Regions from separate parts of the Bacillus safensis genome, predicted to be linked through region 3. Evidence: riboswitches for the same ligand, from Rfam matches in the RefSeq annotation. Region 3 holds a riboswitch; each other region holds the start of a gene.
What was found. A riboswitch is a leader RNA that binds a small molecule or an ion and turns the genes downstream of it on or off. The one in region 3 is predicted to bind thiamine pyrophosphate.
Positions count from the first base shown of each region.

Region 1: linked by a shared signal. The riboswitch ahead of thiT (energy-coupled thiamine transporter ThiT) and the one ahead of thiC (phosphomethylpyrimidine synthase ThiC) in region 3 are both predicted to bind thiamine pyrophosphate.
Region 2: linked by a shared signal. The riboswitch ahead of tenA (thiaminase II) and the one ahead of thiC (phosphomethylpyrimidine synthase ThiC) in region 3 are both predicted to bind thiamine pyrophosphate.
Region 4: linked by a shared signal. The riboswitch ahead of tenA (thiaminase II) and the one ahead of thiC (phosphomethylpyrimidine synthase ThiC) in region 3 are both predicted to bind thiamine pyrophosphate.

Region 1 is NZ_CP154909.1:2,730,704-2,733,842, reverse strand. It holds gene AAYR28_RS14095 (GNAT family N-acetyltransferase) at 71-625, shown strand; gene AAYR28_RS14090 (hypothetical protein) at 585-773, opposite strand; gene thiT (energy-coupled thiamine transporter ThiT) at 866-1,441, opposite strand; TPP riboswitch at 1,540-1,641, opposite strand; rRNA gene AAYR28_RS14080 (16S ribosomal RNA) at 2,077-3,139, shown strand, end outside.
Region 2 is NZ_CP154909.1:1,113,983-1,117,121, reverse strand. It holds gene thiO (glycine oxidase ThiO) at 1-356, opposite strand, end outside; gene tenI (thiazole tautomerase TenI) at 340-957, opposite strand; gene tenA (thiaminase II) at 932-1,642, opposite strand; TPP riboswitch at 1,721-1,830, opposite strand; gene AAYR28_RS05580 (monovalent cation:proton antiporter family protein) at 1,890-3,139, opposite strand, start outside.
Region 3 is NZ_CP154909.1:2,418,602-2,421,740, forward strand. It holds gene thiC (phosphomethylpyrimidine synthase ThiC) at 1-1,303, opposite strand, end outside; TPP riboswitch at 1,430-1,538, opposite strand; gene AAYR28_RS12450 (LysE family transporter) at 1,774-2,406, shown strand; gene AAYR28_RS12455 (YhcN/YlaJ family sporulation lipoprotein) at 2,452-3,069, opposite strand.
Region 4 is NZ_CP154909.1:3,516,157-3,519,295, forward strand. It holds gene AAYR28_RS18100 (ABC transporter ATP-binding protein) at 1-56, opposite strand, end outside; gene AAYR28_RS18105 (ECF transporter S component) at 31-630, opposite strand; gene tenA (thiaminase II) at 627-1,313, opposite strand; TPP riboswitch at 1,401-1,504, opposite strand; gene AAYR28_RS18115 (hypothetical protein) at 1,561-2,688, opposite strand; gene AAYR28_RS18120 (type 1 glutamine amidotransferase domain-containing protein) at 2,830-3,139, opposite strand, start outside.

The DNA of each region.
Region 1 (3,139 bases), 310 kb from region 3:
ATTGAATTCTACGTAATAGGAATTTATGATAATGAAGATAGGGTGTAAAAAACTAAAAGGAGTGGTGCGGATGAAGGTGAGACATGCTGTACATCAAGATATTCCTAAAATCGCCGAAATACATGTGAAGAGCTGGCAAACGACTTATCAAGGCATTATTAATCAGGATTATTTGGATGGTTTAAATATAAAAGATCGGAAAGAGAGCTGGAGAAAAAGATCGCTTGAAGGCACGTTTGTCGCAGAAGATGCGGATGGCGTATTTGGTTTTGCTTCTTTCGGAAAACAACGTGACGAACGTTATTCTACATATGATGGAGAGCTGTATGCCATCTATTTATTACAACAGAAACAGAAATCAGGTGCGGGTATTGCTTTAATTGCTAAAGGTGTCGATTATTTAATAGAAAAAGGGTATCAGAGGTTGATGCTATGGGTGTTTGAGCAAAATTCGGCAAAACAATTTTATCAAAAACTTCAACCTAGTTTTGTCGTTACCAGCCAGTTCGAGCTGGCTGGCGAGAACCATAATGAAATAGGGTATGGATGGGAGCTCTCTATATTGAATAACCATGTACAGCGGATTAAATCGTCAGCTTCCAGTAATAATGAGAGAAAAAAGTGAAGAGCACAGCAAGCAGCATGTAAGAAATAAACGGTGAAGCTTCTACTTTTCCTTTCACGCCTGCTATTTTTAAAGCTTCATAGAAACCTGCCAAAAAATAAGCAAGACTGAGAATATAGCAGCACAGCATAATGGAGTAAGGGCTCATTGTCGTACCTCCAGCATGAAATCTTCTATTATTAATAGATTCCATAGAGCAGCAAATTATGCATAAAAAAATAACCAGCTGAAATCAGCCGGTTATTTTTGACGAGGAAAAACCAAACGAGATGCACTTGGGATGAGTATACAAAGAACGATACTGCAAATAATAAATGAAGGAACCATATATGTGCTGTTATAAATTAAAGAGTAGACCCATCCTGGTGTTCCTTTCGGTGCATATTGAGAGAAGAAAACGACGCCAGAAATAAAGAACGTCAGCAGTCTGAATAAACTAGCAACAAAAACAGCTAAGGTAATATAGAAGAATTGCTGTTTTCGCTTTTGATCCTGAATGGCTTTTTTGATCAGTCCAGAAAACAGGCCGCTTAAAGAAATGACAACGGATGCAACGAAGTAATCGAGGAATCCTTGAACAGGTGTAGCGATGATCGGGCTATTCATCAGCTGAAGACCTGCGATTAACACACCGATGATAAATCCGGTAGATATTCCCCATCTAATAGACATGAGAATAACGGGAATCATAATCAGCGCAAGAGAACCGCCATTGGGCATTCTTAAAAAGAGACCTGATAAGTAATCTAATACAAGAGCAAGTGAAGTCATAATCGCGATTTCCATCAGTCGTACCAATTGATTTGATTGCTGCATAAAAAAATCTCCTTTTTCATGAATTGAGCAAGGAGAGACCGTGTAAGGATGAGTATGTTATTCATAGAAAAACATATCGATTTGAATACACCGTATGTATTCAAGTGATTCCACATTCCTACTTCAGTATTAACTGACAGGTTCAAAGGGTCAGAACAACGAATGTTCACTCTCAGCACAAAGCTCCCCCTGCGGTTATTTAGTTTCAATCTATTATAAATATACTAAAGACCTGCAGGATCAACAATAGACAATTCCCGAGATAAGCAGCATTTGTATCAATATATAGGAAGAGATAAGGAAAAATAAATTATTTAGAAAAAATACTTGTTTCTTCTTTCAAAAGGTGTTATATTTGTATTCGCCGCTGAAACAGCGCGGTTGATAAATAACATTAAGAAAAAAGTTGTTGACTTTATCTTGATAGAATGTTATATTAATAAAGTCGCCTCTGAGAGACGACGAAGATGATCTTTGAAAACTAAACAAGACAAAACGTACCTGTTAATTCGAGTTTTTATAAAAAAATCCTATGAAACTTCATAGGTAGTCAGTCAAACTGGCGAGGCAGGAAATGATCACATGCTAAGTTCGCTACATCGTGTAGCAACGCATGTGTGATATGCATCCTGCATACCTCGGAGAGTTTGATCCTGGCTCAGGACGAACGCTGGCGGCGTGCCTAATACATGCAAGTCGAGCGGACAGAAGGGAGCTTGCTCCCGGATGTTAGCGGCGGACGGGTGAGTAACACGTGGGTAACCTGCCTGTAAGACTGGGATAACTCCGGGAAACCGGAGCTAATACCGGATAGTTCCTTGAACCGCATGGTTCAAGGATGAAAGACGGTTTCGGCTGTCACTTACAGATGGACCCGCGGCGCATTAGCTAGTTGGTGGGGTAATGGCTCACCAAGGCGACGATGCGTAGCCGACCTGAGAGGGTGATCGGCCACACTGGGACTGAGACACGGCCCAGACTCCTACGGGAGGCAGCAGTAGGGAATCTTCCGCAATGGACGAAAGTCTGACGGAGCAACGCCGCGTGAGTGATGAAGGTTTTCGGATCGTAAAGCTCTGTTGTTAGGGAAGAACAAGTGCGAGAGTAACTGCTCGCACCTTGACGGTACCTAACCAGAAAGCCACGGCTAACTACGTGCCAGCAGCCGCGGTAATACGTAGGTGGCAAGCGTTGTCCGGAATTATTGGGCGTAAAGGGCTCGCAGGCGGTTTCTTAAGTCTGATGTGAAAGCCCCCGGCTCAACCGGGGAGGGTCATTGGAAACTGGGAAACTTGAGTGCAGAAGAGGAGAGTGGAATTCCACGTGTAGCGGTGAAATGCGTAGAGATGTGGAGGAACACCAGTGGCGAAGGCGACTCTCTGGTCTGTAACTGACGCTGAGGAGCGAAAGCGTGGGGAGCGAACAGGATTAGATACCCTGGTAGTCCACGCCGTAAACGATGAGTGCTAAGTGTTAGGGGGTTTCCGCCCCTTAGTGCTGCAGCTAACGCATTAAGCACTCCGCCTGGGGAGTACGGTCGCAAGACTGAAACTCAAAGGAATTGACGGGGGCCCGCACAAGCGGTGGAGCATGTGGTTTAATTCGAAGCAACGCGAAGAACCTTACCAGGTCTTGACATCCTCTGACAACCCTAGAGATAGGGCTTTCCCTTCGGGGACAGAGTGACAGGTGGTGCAT
Region 2 (3,139 bases), 1.3 Mb from region 3:
TTAAATGTAGACAAATGCTGCATCTGGCAAAGGGCTTGTTTCTCTTCTTCTGTAAAGGCGACCTTCATGATACCGCCCGCTGAAGTTCGAATATCAATGCCTGATTCATGAAGAAGATCGACTTTTAATTTTTCGTACAATGCCTGGCTTGCTCTGCCTGCCTGAAAGAAAACATCCTCATGACCCTCTCCTTCAGCATGTGCACCGAGCATCCCGGCAGCCGCACTTGTCGTTTGCTTCCCTATCTCATTCGCTTCAAATAAGACCACCTGTTTTCCTGCTTTTGCAAGGTGATAGGCGATGGAGACCCCTATGATTCCACCACCAATGATTGCAACGTCATAATGCTTTTTCATAAGGATTCTCCTTTACCTTTTCAGAAAATGCTTGTGCCATCATACGCGGCTGATGATGAGCAAAAATCCCAGACATGACAGCAATTCCTTTCACATTTGCTTGTTTCAATTCTGGAACTCGTTCTGGGGTCACCCCGCCGATGGCCACCACTGGAATCGTTAGTGCAGAAGTCAGTTTCTTCACAAGCTGTACACCTCTTGCCTGAAGTCCTGGTTTACAAGAGGTGGCATATACGTGCCCAAACATGACATACTCTGCTCCATTTTTCTCTGCTGCTTTCGCTTCTTCTATCGAATGGACAGATACTCCCGCATGAAGGTGAGGAAATTTTTTTCGCAGTTCTTTTGGCGAAAAGCTGTGGCCCGGCAGATGCACCCTGTGAATATTGGTAAGCAGCGCAACGTCTACTCGGTCATTGATGACGAGCTTTTCTTTCGGCACACCTTCTAAAAGGAGATTCTTCACGAGATCAACAAGCTCACTTGCTGTTTTAGACCTTTCCCGAATATGAATAAAATCCACTTCAGACGCTATGGCTTTTATTTGTTTGATCAGTTCATCCGCAGGAAACGAATCATTTGTCACTGCGTGGAGTTCCATTTGCACCAACCCCATCTAAGCATGCTGTTTGCCACATTTCTTTTTGATACGCCATCTCCCAGAAGTGATATTCGTAATAGCTTGAAATCACGAAATTTTCTTTCATATTGGCCCGTACATGGTCTGGTGCTTTTTCTGCTAGTTCATCAAAGCGGTTCACTTGTTCGAAGACGAGTTCCTTAAACCAATCGCCTCCGTATGTCAAAATCCATTCTTGGTAAATTGGATGGTCAGGTGTTGTTTGTTTCAGCTTTTCACCTACCTCATAATAGAGCCAGTAACATGGTAATAACGCGGCTAAAATCTCTTCAAACCGTCCGCTTTTTACAGATCGGTACATATGAGAGGTATACGCATAAGCAGTGGGGGAAGGCTTAAAGTTCTCAATGGCTTCATCAGAAATCTGCAGAAGCTCTGTAAATTTCCTATGCAGCGACAGCTCTGCTTCATACGTCCCCTGAGCATGATACGCCATTCTGCCCGTCGTATGTAAGTCCTCACTAATCGCCGCTCCATATGCCTGCACCTTTGCAAAATGAGTTAAATAATACGAATCCTGCATCACGTAATAGGTGAAACGATCGAGTGAAAGTGTGCCATCTCCAATCCCTTTGACAAAAGGATGTGTAAAGCTTCCATTCCACCATGCTGCTGCAGCCTCTTTACATTCTGTTGAAAACGTCATTTTTCTCTCCTCCTGTTTTTCCATATAAAAAAGCCACTTTCCGCGTGGAAAGTGGCTTGGAATTTGTAAAAAGCATAGTCAAAAACCGCACCACTTCCCTACGCAGGTATGAACCTGTTCAGGTAATGAGGGTCTAAAAGTCGACACTTTTATCTCAGCCCTTTTAAAGGACTCCCCTAGTGGATCAAATATATGATGTTGTACCTCTATCTTAATCAGGAATTGTTCATTGGTCAAGGGTTCATTGTCATTCTAATTGGGCTCTTAGTCCTGCCACATATTCCCGGGAGCCCGATACAAGCACACGGTCGCCGCTTCTGAGTGTCGTATCTCCATGCGGTACTAAGCTGTCTATCCCTCTGAAAATACGGACAAATACCAAATCACCGGTGAAAGGAAATTCTCTCAGCATGACATTATGATAACGATGATTGTTCATTTGAATTTGATACAAAGAAGAATCCTCATTTGTTAGCAATCGAATCGCATCAGGTGCTTCAATCAAAGCTCTTAGCACCGTTTTAGATGACAGGAAAGTAGAAAACGTATCAATTCCCGCTTCCTTCAATGTCAGCTCTGCCTCTGCTTTGTTGACACTTGCAATGACTTGTTTTGAACCTTCTTCTTTTGCAAATAAAGCAATTTCCTTATTTTTCGTCTCACTGCCTGTTGCGACGACTAGGACATCCTCTTGGCCGACGCCTGCCTTTCTCAGCGTCTCATCATCGTATTGTTCAATTGATTCGACTTCAAAGATAGAGTCTGCCAGCAGCGCTTCCTTATTTTCTTGAAAAACATGCAAAATCCGAATGTCATATTCATCCTGATGTAAATCAAGTGTGACAGGTAAGGTCAGCTGATTAGCTCCAATAAAGGTCACACGCTTCTTATGGGCTGCCGCTTGTTCTTTTTTAAACAGCGCTTTAAACCAAACAGGTGTTAAAATACTCGTTAACACAGCAACTAAAATCAGCGCTCCTGACATTTTATGATCAATGACCCCGAGCCGCTCACCAATCGTCGCAGCTGCAATGACGAGAGATAAAGTTGAAGTTAATAAAAAGCCGGAGCCAATGACCTTTTTCATGTCATACCATTTTTTCAAATAAAGAATCGGAATGAGCTTACTTATAAGCAGCGCAATAAACAGCAGCGGAATCATGATCATGATGTTTGGGTCCTTAAACAGTGCCCATATATTCAGATCTACTCCGACCATCACAAAAAAGATCGGGATTAAAAATCCATAGCCAAATGAGTCCAGCTGCTGAACGAGCTCTTTATTTGGCGAAAGAAGGGACACAAGCACGCCAGCTAAAAACGCCCCAAGAATATTTTCAGCCCCGAGTGATTCAGATAAGGCAACTAAGACTATAATGAGAGTAAAGATTGCCCTTGTCCCAATTTGCACGGTCCCTTTAGACATCGACTGAAAAATTGACTTTGTCTTAAATACGCGGCCAAATAAATAAAGAAGAATGCCTGCAGCAAATAATA
Region 3 (3,139 bases):
CATACCCCGGCGCAATATCTGTTGTAAGAGGCCCTAATGTATAAAATGGGGCTTCCTTGCAAATGTCCATTTGCTTGTCCACATTCTCTTTAATTTTATCCATTGGCACATGACCGGGCCCTTCAATCATCACCTGCACATCATGTTTCCAAGCGATCTCTGTTAACTCACCTAACGTTTCCAGCTCTGCAAACTGCGCCTCATCATTGGCATCAGCAATCGAACCTGGTCTTAGTCCATCTCCAAGTGAAAAGGCAATATCATACGTTTTCATAATTTCACAAATGTCTTCGAAGTGCGTGTAGAGGAAATTCTCTTGATGATGAGCAAGACACCATCTTGCCATAATTGCCCCGCCTCTTGAAACAATTCCGGTCACCCGATCAACTGTTAGCGGAATATATCTTAACAGCACGCCCGCATGAATTGTAAAATAATCTACACCTTGTTCTGCTTGTTCAATTAATGTGTCCCTGTACACGTCCCACGTCAAATCTTCTGGGACTCCATTCACTTTTTCAAGGGCCTGATAAATAGGAACGGTTCCTACTGGAACTGGGCAATTCCGAATGATCCATTCTCTCGTTGTATGAATATCCTTTCCAGTAGACAGATCCATCATTGTATCTGCCCCCCATCTGATCGCCCATGTCATCTTTTCTACCTCTTCATTAATGGATGACGTGACAGCTGAATTGCCAATATTCGCATTGATTTTGACATGAAAATTCCTTCCGATAATCATTGGTTCACTTTCTGGATGGTTAATATTCGAAGGAATAACGGCTCTTCCGCTCGCTACTTCCTCTCTAACGAACTCAGGGCTTAGCTCTTCTCTTATTGCGATAAACTCCATTTCAGGCGTAATGATGCCTTTTTTGGCATAATGCATTTGCGTCACGCGCGCTCCTTGTTTCGCGCGGAGCGGCTTATGATGAAAATCAGTTTGGACAGAATGGAAGGACTCCTTCTCCCTTGACCGATATCCGTTATCTTCCGGTTTTACATGACGCCCTTCATAGCTTTCTGTATCTCCTCTTTCTTCAATCCATGCTGCCCTAAGACGCTTTAATCCTTTTGTGACGTCAATATGAACGTTCTCATCAGTGTACGGTCCACTCGTATCGTATACACGGACTGGTTCATTTTTTATGTCGCCCGCCTCTGTCACAGTATGTGAGAGCGCAATCTCTCTTTTCGGCACTAAGATATCGGGCCTTGATCCTTTCTCATACACCTTTCGGCTGCCATCAAAGCTGGATAATAATGATTGGTTGGATGGGACACTTTTCTTTTCCTTCATTTGCTGTTCTCTCCTTTTCTTCTTGTCACCGGACAGGATGGAATCAGCACCAGCAAAAAACCAGGCTCTATTTAAAGAACCTGGTTTCGTCGTCAGAAATAAACATGCATATCATTGATAGGATACATGCATCATCTTCAACTTCCCCACGCTGGTACGAGCCAGATCAGGTCCAAAGGGTTAAGAAGTTTATGCTTCTCTCTCAGCCCATTTACGGGCACCCCTAGTCATTTTTATTGATTTCCACATCAGTGTAGCATAGAGACATCATGAAGAAAAGAAGATTCAGGAAAATAGTTCCTTTCCCCTACAAGCTTTATGGATTATATTGATATACAGATTTCTATACATGATCTGTCTCTCTCATTTCAATTAAATCTGAAATAATCGTTGATCCTTTTCTCCTATTATGTATAATTAATCTAAACGGAGAATTTTTATACAATTTATTCAAAGGAAGTTCTAGTCGATTGCAAACATTTCTCACATTTATCGTCGTAGGATTCTCAATTGCTCTGCCTGTTGGAGCGATCACGGTTGAAATGACAAAACAGGGACTCAAAAACGGATTCTTTCATGGTTTAACTGTCGGAGCAGGCGGTATGACCATAGACTTATTACTTATCTTGGCTTTATATGCTGGATTTGCTCAGTTTTTATCTTTGCCGTTTGTTCAAATCCCGCTCTGGCTGATCGGAGCTGTATTTTTAATGATTCTCGCATACGACTCCATTAAACACGCGGATCAAGATATCCATTTAGCAGGAGAAAAGGTCAATAAATCATTCGCAAAAACATATCGAAACGGCTTGCTCGTGGCGGTATCTCCTGGAAATCTTGTGTTCTGGGTTTCTGTTTTTGGTGCTGTACTTGCGGATGCGTATACAAAAACAGATTCATCTGAATTTATGCTGGCTGCCGGCGGTATCTTGGCAGGGATTTTCCTTCATGACATCGGTCTTCTCACACTTGTATCGTTAACAAGAAAAGTGATGAATCGGACGATGATCAAGTGGACATCCATTATTGCTGGTATTTTATTACTAGGGTTTGGCTGTTATTTCTTTTACGAATTTTATATAGGCATCAAGGTTTATTTTTAAGAAAAGGCTAAAGTTCGTGATGAACTTTAGCCTTTTTGTGTCAAACTATCGGGTCATGCCTGTTTGGCCTGTTTCAAATTGCGTTCTTCTCATGTCTCTAAAGCGTGTGAATGCACCTTCATCTTTTATGACTTGGACTGCTCTTCCATCCGCATAACGAGTCGCTGCTTCTTCTACTTGTGATACGCCTTCTGACGTCAGGCGGCCATCTGATTTAATGGCAATATACACATTCTCATCCGTCACCATGACTTGAGAGTCTGCCACGTGATTCATTTTATTGACGCGGTTGGCAATTTTTCTTGAACGCTGAATGTTCTCTTGTTTATCATAGCCTGAGAACGACATTTGGTTATGATAATTCATATCTCCATGACTGTAGCGTCCATCTCCACCTGTGAGAGGCATTCGATCATCCGTTTGAGGACGTGTACGGTAATCAACATTTGTTGTATTTCTCCCGTTCATTCCCTCCATAAGTTCAGAAACTGGTCCTTGATGATCTTGGTTGTTGTCTTCTGCTCGTTGATTTGAATGATAACCAACCGGCTGGCCTGATTGATTATGACGTGTATCGACACCTGCGTTATTATTTGCACCACATGCCGTTAAACCAATAGGAAGAAGCACTAATGCGATTGTTTTTTGCCATTTTTGTCTCAAACGAAAAACCCCCTGTACAAATTCAATCTCATGAGCGCGAAACAGGCTCTGTTTTAGCATGTACAGTTAG
Region 4 (3,139 bases), 1.1 Mb from region 3:
TTAGGCTGTTCATAAAAACGGACAGAGAGTTCATTGCACGCGAGAAATGAATTCATGCTGTTCACCTTTGTTTCGTTTTTCTTTCATGATGGCATATTGATTCAGTACACCTGTTTTGGATAGTGCGTCCACCACCACTTTCGCAAGGCAGCCGCCAAGTATCATTCCACTAATGATTTGAGTCACAAGCGTCATAAGTAAAACTTGAGGCGTGTAATATCCAAAGCCTTTTGCCACGAAACTGTAAGACATCGCTCCGATAGCGGCAAAGGCACCAGAGAGCATCAGTGTCCACATGCGATACCGTTTATAACCAAAAAGAGCAAAGGCGATTTCTGCCCCAAGCCCTTGGCATACACCAATCAGCAGAGCTGAAAGTCCAAAGTGGCTTCCTGTCAATAATTCCACAGCAGCGGCGGCTGTTTCCGCAATCAGAGCAGCTCCCGGCTTTTGAATGATATATGCAACGATTGGACTGGCAATGACCCATATTCCAAACATGATGTTGCCTCCTGCTGGGCCCACAAGTGCTGTAATCGGTAAGTATAGCGTGGACCATCCTAAATAGATCACACCGCACGCAACGGATAAAATCACTGCAAGGACGACTTCTTTCATCTTCCATGTCATGATGTATGCACCTCCAGTTGAACTGGCCACTCTTCAACAGTAAAGGCCATTTCCCAAAACTTGTACTCGAGCTGGCAGCTTAAGATAAAATGCTGTTTCATTTTTTCCTTTTCCTTCTCACTTGCTGCTTCCGCCAACTGATCGAGCCGCTTGCAAAGCTCACCTGTAACAGAATCGGTTAATCCTCCATAAAACGTGATCCACTCATAAAACGGATGTGACGGGTCTGGCTGCACATCTGTAAGCATTCGTTTCCCTATTTCCCAATATGTCCAAGGACATGGAAGCAGGACAGCGATGATTTCACCAAGCGTGCCTTCTTGCGCGACTTGCAGCATGTGATGAATATAGTGATGAGCACTCGGAGCCAAAGAAGCACCTTGGAGCTCATCATATGCTACTCCTGCCACTCGGCAAAGGTTTTGATGAGGATGCGTCTCACTATCTAGTACAAACGCAATCTGCTGATGAAAAAACGCAATATCCTCTCTGTCTGTACATCTGCTGAGCGCTGCTGCATAAATTTTAATGAATGCTTGTAAGTATTCTGCATCTTGTTTGACGTAATGAATGATTTGTTCCTTTTCCAGCTTTCCTGCTGCCAGGCCTCTGACGAACGGATGCTGATAAATGGCTTCAAATAACGGTTCTGCTTCTTTCCTTAATTGCGTAGAAAATGTCATAAAAAAAGCCTCCTCTTCTTCAGTTGAATAAATGAAAAAGCCACCCCAAATGGAGCGGCCTTCTTATCAATTCAATCATGAATAAGACAAGGTCCAGCTCCACTTCCCTCCGCTAGTACGAACTAGATCAGGTTCAAAGGGTCCAAGATTTTCTCTTGTCTCAGTCATACATGACTCCCCTAGTGGACTTTTGTCATTTAATTATCTTTACTCTACACATGTGGCGATTTGATGTCAACCGCCTTTCTTAATTCAACGTTCTGATTGTTGGCAGCTTCTCGATCCCTGCAGCATAGTAGAAATTCAGCACACTGAAGAAATCAATCGGCTTTCCTGTTTTTAAATCTACAGCTAAAATATGATCACCGTAATTTGTCATATCATCAATATCTAAGCGTCTTGGTGTTGTCTTCCCGAGTGTATCAACAAAGGTATCATGGTAATATTGCCCGCTTGCATATGATGATTGATGGTACATAAACAATGTCTCAACATCTAAGTAAACGAGGATGGCTTCTGAGGAGCTCGCATAAGGAGCTGAGTATGACACAGGAGCCGAAATGTTTTTTACTTTCACACTTGAGATTGAATGAGTTCTTTGCTCGTATTTTCCATCATAAGAGAAATAAAAAACACGCTCCCATTCATAATTTGCTGTCTTTGTTTGCTTATTGTATACTTTTGTACCATTTGCAAATACATCACCGTTTGCATACTCAGCTACAAAATATTGCAAGGTGGACGAAAGAGATACAGCCCCCGTGAAATTGGGCGGGTTTTTTGCATTTACTTGTATCGTGTAGGAATCTCCAAATTCTCCGCCGCTTGTAATACCGAATGCATAATCACCTGCTGGTAAGTTGGTCAATCCAAGCAGGCTGCCTGCCGGTTGAATCAAATCTGTCGGGTAGGCTTGTCCTGTTTCATAATCAACAACAAATAATTGAACAAAATAATCAGGGTTTGAAGAGGTAATCCGGCTGATGAGTGCCTGAGGTGAAGATGTGCTTAAAAACCATAAATCAACTGGGTCGTCCTCTGTTAAGACAGCCGATTGATTAATAGCTAGTCCATCAATGGAGCGAACGGCAGACGTGCGCATTTTGCCTTCTTTAGCAGCTTTTCGTTTGATACTGATTCCTTTCTTCTTATTCACTTTAAATGATTTTTTCACTTGCTTCTGTTGAATAGCGGTTCCTTCATCCTGCTTTTCAAACGATTCTTGCACTTGCTGAATCGCTTTTTCCGTCAGTGGTGATATTTTCCCTTCTGATTTCGGTGCTTCTTCTGCTTTTAATGCTGGTGACAACAAACCTGTTGCGACGAGTAAAACAGATAGTAAAGCTGCGGTGATTTTGACATAAAATGCTCTCACAGGAACATCCCCTTTTTCCTCATTTGGGTTTTTTACCCTGTGATTATTTTACCATTATTCTAATTACTGTTTTGGTCTTTTTTGGGACATTTTTATAACAAAAAAACCAGCCGCATGAGTCACGACTGGTTTTTGATCGTTTTATGCAATAGTTTTGACAAACAAGCGTGCTGTTTCTGCACTTGATCCCGGGTTTTGTCCAGTGATGATTTGTCCGTCAACGACAGCAAATGGCGCAAAGGCGTCTCCTTTTTCAAACGCTGCCCCCTGCTCACGAAGTTTTGTTTCCAATAAAAATGGAACTTTTGATGTCAGCTGCACGGCTTCCTCTTCTTCGTTTGTGAAGCCTGTGATTTTTTTGCCTTCGATAAATGATTTGCCATTTTCATCCTTCACATCAACGAATGCTGAAACGCCATGACAAACGGCTCCGATCGCACCATTTTTATCT